Regions from separate parts of the Pseudomonas sp. Marseille-Q5115 genome, predicted to be linked through region 2. Evidence: predicted binding sites of a transcription regulator. Region 2 holds the regulator's gene; the other holds the start of a gene.

Region 1 (4,393 bases), 890 kb from region 2:
CCGCTGAATTCAACGGCGAGCGTGCCCGCCGGATCCAGGTGCTCGGCCCACTCTACCTCACGCACGCCGTAGTACAGATCGTCGGCATTGCTCATGGAAAACCGCTTGAGCACCAGCAGCACCCGGTTCGCCAGGCGGGACCAGAGGCACAGCCGGTAGGCGGTTTCCATCGTGGCCTGGCCGCGTACGGCCGCCGTGTGTTCGCGCACTTCGGCCAGCCCCAGGTCGGCGGCTTCAGTGGCAAGCAAGCCTTCCAGGCCTTTGGGGCAGGTAAGGTACAGCTCAAAAACATCGGACATTCGATAACGCCTGTGTATTAGCCGGGGAACGCATCCCTCGGCTGGTTGATCGAGCGCTGTTTCAGCCAGCGCCGCTTTGGCACACCCCGTGCCTCCCGCCTCGAACGCCCCTTGCGTAAAAAAGGATTAGACGTTCAGGCAGTTCGAAAACTCCTTCAGGCACACTGTCAGGCGACCTCTCGTCGCCCGCATTGCACTAGATGAAACATTTATTTCGAAGCGCTGACCGATAACAACACACAGGCTGAATCGGTTTAAATCAGGGCCTTACCTCTCTAATCATGATTGTCACCCAGCCTGTGCTTATGGCTGGATGCGCTAAACATGAACGTCTTATTACAAATCGTTCATTCCCTCGGCCGCCAAGGTTGTTTAGAACTGACCCCAGGCCACGCTGCAACGGTGTGGCCTTTCATGGCCTGCCACGCCGGCAGCAGGCCCTTATCACCGGCAGTCGATTACTGCCCGGCCCAGCAGTGGCCGACGGGACATAAGTCAACAAACGAGGGCTACACCCTATGAGAAGACTCAAGCGTGATCCGTTGGAACGAGCATTTCTTCGCGGCTATCAGCACGGCATCAGTGGCAAATCCCGGGAATTGTGTCCCTTCACCCTACCATCGGTTCGCCAGTCATGGATCAACGGCTGGCGAGAAGGGCGCGGCGACAACTGGGATGGCATGACCGGTACGGCCGGCCTCCATAGGCTCAACGAACTTCACGCGGTCGGCTGACACCCGACAGGCTTTCTCCTTCATGCCGCCTGATCGGGCGGCGGCACGGGCTACTCAGGTAGCCCGGCCATTCAACGGGGGCGCCGTAGCGGCCCCCCGCTTCAGACCGCCGGGCGCATCATGCCGGGCAATGCGGCAATGGCATCCACAGACTCGCGAATCAATGCCGGGCCACGATAAATGAAGCCTGAGTACACCTGCACCAGGCTCGCGCCGGCTTCGATCTTCTCTGCAGCATGCGCCCCTTCGGTAATGCCCCCCGCGGCGATGATCGGGATAGCCCCCTTGAGCTCCCCCGCCAGCACTCGAACCGTGTGAGTACTCTTTTCCCGCACCGGAGCGCCCGAAAGCCCTCCCGCTTCGTCGCCATGGGGCAGGCCTTGCACCCCTTCACGCGACAGCGTGGTATTGGTCGCGATCACCGCATCCATGCCGGTCGCGAGTAGTGCGGCGGCCACCTGGGCGGTTTCTTCGTCGGTCATGTCCGGGGCAATCTTGATGGCCAGCGGAACCCGGCGGCCGCTGGCCAGGGCAAGGGCTTCACGGCGTGTGGCCAGTGCTTCGAGCAGTGCCTTGAGCGAATCGCCGAATTGCAGGCTGCGCAGCCCCGGGGTGTTCGGCGAGCTGACGTTCACCGTCACGTAGCTGGCGTGCTCGTGTACCTTGTCCAGGCACAAAAGGTAGTCGTCCTGGGCGCGCTCCACGGGCGTGTCGAAATTCTTCCCGATGTTGATCCCCAGCACGCCTTCGTAACGGGCGGCTTTCACCCGCGCGATCAGGTTATCCACACCAAGGTTGTTGAACCCCATGCGGTTGATGATGGCGGTGGCCTCAGGCAGGCGGAACAACCGGGGTTTCGGGTTGCCTGGCTGTGGGCGCGGGGTGACCGTGCCGATTTCAACGAAACCGAAGCCCAGTTGCGCGAAGCCGTCGATGGCCGCGCCGTTCTTGTCCAGGCCCGCCGCGAGGCCGACCGGGTTGGGGAAATGCAACCCCATTACCGTGGTGGGCAAGCGCGCGGGCGGCTTGGCCAGCAACCGGTTGAGCCCCAGCCGCCCGCCGGCGCCGATAAGGTCCAGGGAAAGGTCGTGGGAGGTTTCCGCGGACAGTTTGAACAGGATCTGGCGGGCCAGGTCGTACATGGTCGGCTTGCTCGGCATGGGTCGAAAAACAGCCGGCAGTATATAGGCCTTGGCCGGTTTTGTCGGCACTGGCATAGCGATTGCTGCGCTCCCTGCGCATGGAGCCATGGAGGCTCCCCACACGGTATCAACGACAACGGCGTCGCGGCTGGCTTTCATCCTGGAAGGCGGCCCGGCGCCGTTGTGCTTGCAGAAGGCTGATTCATGACCGCGAACACGATAGACCCACGTACGGCCTGGGTGGCTGGCAGCGACGGCCCGGAAAAGTCCAGTATCGAGCTGGGCTACATGGCCCTCACCGATTGCGCTTCGGTGGTGGTGGCGGCGACCCAGGGCTTCGCCCAACCCTATGGGCTGAGCATCAACCTGCGGCGCCAGCATTCCTGGGCTGGCCTGCAAGACAAGCTGGCCAGCGGCGAGCTGGACGTCGCGCACGCTCTTTATGGGCTGGTGTATGCCGTGCAACTGGGCATCAGCGGTGGCGCCCAGCGGGACATGGCGGTATTGATGGGCCTGAACCGCAACGGGCAGAGCCTCAGCCTTTCCGCCTCGCTGGCTGGCGAGGGGGTGAACAGCGCACGGCGCGTTGCCGAGCACATTCAGCATGGAGGGCGCCGGCTCACCTTTGCCCAGACTTTCCCTACCGGCACCCATGCCATGTGGCTCAATTACTGGCTGGCCAGCCAAGGCATCGACCCTCTGAGCCAAGTGGACAGCGTGGTGGTACCGCCACCGCTGATGCTTGACCACCTGCGAGCCGGGCGGATCGACGGCTTCTGCGTGGGCGAGCCTTGGGCTGCTGAAGCGGTGGACCAGCACCTGGCGGCGACCCTGAGTACCAGCCAGGCGATCTGGCCGGACCATCCGGAAAAAGTACTGGCCTGCACCCGCGATTTTGTAGCCACCTACCCCAATACCGCACGCATGCTGATCATGGCGGTGCTCGAAGCCAGCCGGTTCGTCGAGCAGAACCTGGAGGCCACGGCGCACCTGCTCAGTGCTCGGGAGTACCTGGATGCCCCGCCCGGGCGCATTTTGCCCCGCCTGGAAGGGCGCTACGAAGATGGCCTTGGCCATGCGTGGCTCGATGCGCATCCGGTGCGCTTTTTCGACAAAGGGCAGGTCAACCTGCCTTATCTGTCCGACGGGATGTGGTTCATGACGCAGTTCCGTCGCTGGGGGCTGCTGCGTGAAGCGCCGGACTATCACGCCGTGGCCGAAGGCGTTCAGCAACTGGCCATATATCGCCAAGCGGCGCTTGCAGCAGGTATCGCGGCGGATCCCGCCGATTGCCGCAGCAGCCTGTTCACCGACGGTAGCCGATGGGACGGCAGCGACCCCGAGGGGTATGCCAAGGCATTCATCATCAGCCATGTGGCTCAGGAGTGATCCATGCTTCGAATCCTCTTGATCGACGACACCGAGAAGAAGCTGGGGCGGCTGCGCAACGCCCTCAGCGGCGCGGGTTTCGAGGTAATGGAAGCCAGCGGCCTGACTATCGACCTGCCCGGGGAAGTGGAACGCCTGCACCCCGACGTGATCCTGATCGACACCGACTCTCCGGGCCGCGATGTGATGGAGCAGGTGATCCTGGTAAACCGTGACCGCCCAAGCCCCATTGTGTTGTTCACCGATGAACACGACCCCCACGTGATGCGCCAGGCCATTCGCGCGGGCGTGAGCGCCTATATCGTTGAAGGCATCCATGCCGAACGCTTGCAGCCGATCCTGGATGTGGCGATAGCCCGGTTCGAAACCGACCAGGCGCTTCGCGCGCAGCTCAGCGCCCGGGATCAACAGCTGGCCGAACGTAAGCGAATCGAGTTGGCCAAGGGCCTGTTGATGAAGCTCAAGGCCTGTGACGAGGCGGCAGCGTATACGTTGATGCGTCGCCAGGCCATGAGCCGCCAACAGAAGCTGATTCAGGTCGCCGAGCAGATCATCGCCATGAACGAAATGCTCGGCTGAAAGCTGGCCCGGTAATTGCTCGAGCCGTAAGCGTATCACCACATTCAGCTCGGGCAGCCAATGGCGGTTGCCGGGCGAACGACAAAGACGTCGCTCCCTCCCTGTTATCGCAGGTCGGGCAGCGGCGTCTTTTGCGTTTCAGACCCCCGAAGCCGGGGCATCGATCGAGCCCCCTTGCCCGTTGAGGTATTCAATGAATACGAGTTTCTGGAAAGCCGGCCATGCGCCTACCCTGTTTGCAGCGTTCCTG
Region 2 (4,393 bases):
TCAGCAGCCGCACCTTGAGGGTGTCACGCAGTTGATAGAGATTGAGATGGGTAGTGTTGATTTTCAGGTCGGCCAGATCTGAAATCGGCCCCAGCAGGTCACTTTCTACCCGGATAGCCTCGGCCAGTGAACGGTTCGCACTGGTGAGTGGGTGCCGCCTGCGCGTTTCCGAAAAGCGCTTGAGGAGCGTTTCTTCATCAGCATCCAGAAACAGCACGTCGCACTGAATGTGCTTCTCTCGCACTTCTTCAAGCAGTTCGGGAAAACGTGAGAGATGGCTCGGCAGGTTACGCGCGTCTATGGAGACGGCGACCAATGGCTGAGCCAGTTCGGTATGGATGATCGCACGCTCTGCCAACTCGGGCAGCAGCCCGGCGGGGAGGTTGTCGATACAGTAAAAGCCATTGTCTTCGAGCACATCGAGGGCGGTACTCTTGCCGGAGCCGGAGCGACCACTGACGATGATCAGGCGCATGCGCAGTTCACGCGCCGCTCTGGGTGCGTACCACCACCTGATACAGCGCTTCGCTGTCGGGGGCGGAACGCAACTGGTCACGCACGTCCTTGCGGTCGAGCATGCTGGCTATCTGGCGGAGTAATTCGAGGTGTGCATCGGTGGCTGCTTCCGGGACCAGCAGCACGAAGATCAGGTCTACCGGGGCGCCGTCGATCGCGTCGAAGTCCACGGGTGCGTCCAGGTGCAACAAGGCACTCATCGGGCCCTGACAATTGGCGAGCCGGCAATGCGGGATGGCAATCCCATTGCCGAAACCAGTGGAGCCAAGCTTTTCACGGGCGATCAGGGCTTCGAACACAACCTGCTGGCTAACCTCGGGAAGGTCCCTGTGAATCAAGGCAGCGATCTGTTCGAGTACGCGTTTTTTACTGCCGCCCGGCACGCTCACGAGGGAGCGGCCGGGGGTCAGGATGTTTTCTAGTCGGATCATTGGGGGTCAGCGGGCGGCCGCACCTTGCAGGTGGCTCTGCTGTTTTTCCTTATACTTGAGCAATTGCCGATCGAGTTTATCAGTGAGAAGGTCGATTGCGGCGTACATGTCGTCGTGTTCAGCCTGAGCTACCACGTCGCACTTGGGAACCCGGAGGGTCGCTTCGACCCGCTGTTTCTGTTTTTCCACTTCCATGATCACCTCTACATTGGTGATCTTGTCGCAGTGCCGCTCAAGCTTGGCAAGTTTTTCGGTCATGTAGCTACGCATGGCTTCGGTCACATCCAGTTGATGCCCACTGATGTTGACTTGCATACCGCTTCTCCTTATTGCCAGTGCATAAAGAGGCAGGCGAAACCTGCCACTGAAACGCTGGTGGCATCCCGAGGTGCGGCGCTGGCTTACATGCCCTGTGCCAGCGACTACGCGCGCTTCGGAACCAGGCTACATCAACCGCTTGCGTTCGCTGGACGGCGCAATCCCGAGGGATTCGCGGTACTTGGCGACAGTGCGGCGTGCTACCTGAATGCCTTGTGCCTCCAGTAAACCAGCGATCTTGCTGTCACTCAACGGCTTTTTCTGATTTTCCGCCGCCACCAGTTTCTTGATGATCGCCCGGATGGCTGTGGACGAGCATTCACCGCCTTCCGAGGTGCTGACGTGGCTGGAGAAAAAGTATTTCAGCTCATATATCCCGCGGGGTGTGTGCATGTACTTCTGTGTCGTTACCCGGGAAATCGTCGATTCGTGCATGCCCACGGCCTCGGCGATGTCATGCAGTACCAGCGGTTTCATGGCCTCGTCGCCGTAGTCGAGGAAGCCTCGCTGATGCTCCACGATCTGGGTGGCCACCTTCATGAGGGTCTCGTTGCGGCTTTGCAGGCTTTTGATGAACCAGCGCGCTTCCTGCAACTGATTGCGCATGAAGGTGTTATCCGCGCTGCTGTCCGCCCGGCGCACAAAACCCGCGTACTGAGGGTTTACCCGCAGTCGCGGTACCGACTCCTGGTTCAGCTCCACCAGCCAGCGATCGCTGTCCTTGCGCACGATGACATCCGGCACCACGTACTCGGGCTCGCTCGACTCGATCTGCGAGCCGGGGCGTGGGTTCAGGCTCTGGATAAGCTCGATCACCTGCCGAAGCTCATCTTCCTTGAGCTTCATCTTGCGCATCAGCTGGCTATAGTCACGGCTACCCAGCAGCTCGATGTAATCGGTGACCAGCCGCTGGGCCTCGGCCAACCAGGGGGTTTTCGCAGGCAGCTGGCGCAGCTGCAACGCCAGGCATTCGCCCAGGTTGCGCGCAGCGATCCCGGCAGGCTCGAACTGTTGGATGCGATGAAGCACGGCTTCGACTTCATCGAGTTCGATGTCCAGTTCGGGGTCGAACGACGCACAGATTTCCTCGAGGGTTTCTTCGAGGTAGCCCTGGTTGTTGATGCAGTCGATCAGGGTGACGGCGATCAGGCGGTCATTGTCGGACATCGGCGCCAGGTTCAGTTGCCACAGCAGGTGGCTCTGCAGGCTTTCTCCAACGGACGTACGGGTGGTGAAATCCCAGTCGTCGTCATCCCCGCTCGGCAGGCTGCTTGCGCTGGTCTGGTAGATGTCTTCCCAGGCCGTGTCCACGGGCAGCTCATCGGGAATCCGCTCACTCCAATCCGCCTCTTCGCCGCCCTCGGGCGCGCTGGAGGTTTCCTGGAAGCTGGTTTCCTGGAAAGGTGTTTCCTGGGGTTCGGCCGGCCCGGAATGTTCGGCCTTGTCGGCCAACGGGTCGGCATTATCGAAGTCGTCGCCGTCTTCCTGGCGTTCGAGCATGGGGTTGGACTCAAGCGCCTCCTGAATCTCCTGCTGGAGGTCCAGGGTGGAAAGCTGGAGAAGGCGGATGGCCTGTTGCAACTGCGGTGTCATCGTCAGTTGCTGGCCCATTTTAAGGACAAGCGATGGTTTCATGGCGTGAGCTTGACACCCTGTTTGCCGGCGCTATGCGCCATCCACAACGGGCGCTCGATTGGAGCGCCTGAACTTAAGCAAATTATATGCCCGAAACTGCCATGTTTGCCTAGGGGTCTTTACACTTGGCGCACTTAAAGCCGGAACTCGTGCCCCAGGTACACTTCCTTCACCAGGTCATTGGCAAGGATAGTGGCCGAATCGCCCTCTGCAATCAATTGGCCATCGTTCACAATATAGGCGATTTCACAGATATCCAGGGTTTCGCGTACGTTGTGGTCGGTGATAAGCACACCGATGCCCTTCGCCTTGAGGTGGTGGATGATCTGCTTGATATCGCCCACGGAGATCGGGTCCACGCCGGCAAAGGGTTCATCGAGCAGGATGAACTTGGGCGCGGTGGCCAGGGCGCGGGCGATTTCCACCCGGCGGCGCTCGCCACCGGACAGGCTCATGCCACGGTTGTCGCGGATATGCGTGATATGGAATTCCTGAAGCAGGCTTTCCAAAGCCTTGCGCCGACCGCTGGCGTCGAGGTCCTTGCGGGTTTCGAGGATCGCCATAATGTTGTCCGCCACTGACAGCTTGCGGAAGATCGAGGCCTCCTGAGGCAGGTAGCCTATACCGGCCTTGGCGCGCCCGTGCATGGGCTGGTGGCTTACGTCGAGGTCGTCGATCAGCACCCGGCCCTGATCGGCCTGCACCAGCCCTACGATCATGTAGAAGCACGTGGTTTTACCGGCCCCGTTCGGCCCAAGCAGGCCAACGATCTGGCCGCTCTCGATGGAGAGGCTGACGTCTCTCACCACTTGCCGGCTTTTGTAGCTCTTGGCCAGATGCTGGGCCTTCAACGTCGCCATTACTGCGCCTTCTGCGGCTGGTCGGTTTTCTTCTTGGGCTGGATCACCATGTCGATGCGCGGGCGTGGCGCGGTGATCTTGGTGCCCGTGGCACGGCCGGCATTTACCACCTGGCGAACCGTGTCGTACACGATTTTCTCGCCTTCGGAGGTGTTTCCGTCGTTGATGACCTTGGCCTTGTCGATCAGCACGATCCGGTCCTGGGACGCGAAGTACTGGATGGTCACGCCGTAGGCCTGCACGATGGGCTTGTCCACGGCAGGCTTCTGCTCGTAGTAGGCCAGGTTGCCGACGGCGGTGAATACATCCACATCACCATTGGCCGCACGTGTGACGGTCACCTTGTTGCCGGTGATCTTCATGGAGCCCTGGGTGATGACCACGCTGCCGGTATAGACCGCTACACCCTGCTTGTCGTCGAGTTGCGCGTCGTCGGACTGGATGTGGATCGGTTGGTCCCTGTCGGTCGGCAGCGCCAAGGCGTTCACGCTTCCCAGTGCCGCGCCCAGGCCAAGCAGGAAGGGGAGGGTTTTAACGAGCCTCATACTGTCCTCTTACAGTGGACAGCAAGTGGATCTTGCTGTCGTTCAAATACGCTTTCATTCCCTTGGCAGTCGTAACGCCACCGGCGCC

What was found. Region 2 encodes sigma-54, which starts transcription at its own class of promoters, with help from an activator protein. Its sites were predicted from a motif close to ANTGGCATNNANNTTGCTNT; they were not measured.
Region 1: the regulator sigma-54 is predicted to act here: its motif matches at 2,243-2,262, upstream of LG385_RS05770 (CmpA/NrtA family ABC transporter substrate-binding protein).

What each region holds. Positions count from the first base shown of each region.
Region 1 covers NZ_CAKAKI010000001.1:1,197,091-1,201,483, reverse strand. The annotation lists gene rlmKL (bifunctional 23S rRNA (guanine(2069)-N(7))-methyltransferase RlmK/23S rRNA (guanine(2445)-N(2))-methyltransferase RlmL) at 1-299, opposite strand, end outside; gene rmf (ribosome modulation factor) at 818-1,033, shown strand; gene LG385_RS05775 (quinone-dependent dihydroorotate dehydrogenase) at 1,135-2,175, opposite strand; gene LG385_RS05770 (CmpA/NrtA family ABC transporter substrate-binding protein) at 2,380-3,564, shown strand; gene LG385_RS05765 (ANTAR domain-containing response regulator) at 3,568-4,143, shown strand; gene LG385_RS05760 (nitrate/nitrite transporter) at 4,337-4,393, shown strand, end outside.
Region 2 covers NZ_CAKAKI010000001.1:303,825-308,217, forward strand. The annotation lists gene rapZ (RNase adapter RapZ) at 1-475, opposite strand, end outside; gene ptsN (PTS IIA-like nitrogen regulatory protein PtsN) at 483-947, opposite strand; gene hpf (ribosome hibernation-promoting factor, HPF/YfiA family) at 954-1,262, opposite strand; gene LG385_RS01425 (RNA polymerase factor sigma-54) at 1,392-2,900, opposite strand; gene lptB (LPS export ABC transporter ATP-binding protein) at 3,035-3,760, opposite strand; gene lptA (lipopolysaccharide transport periplasmic protein LptA) at 3,760-4,305, opposite strand; gene lptC (LPS export ABC transporter periplasmic protein LptC) at 4,292-4,393, opposite strand, start outside.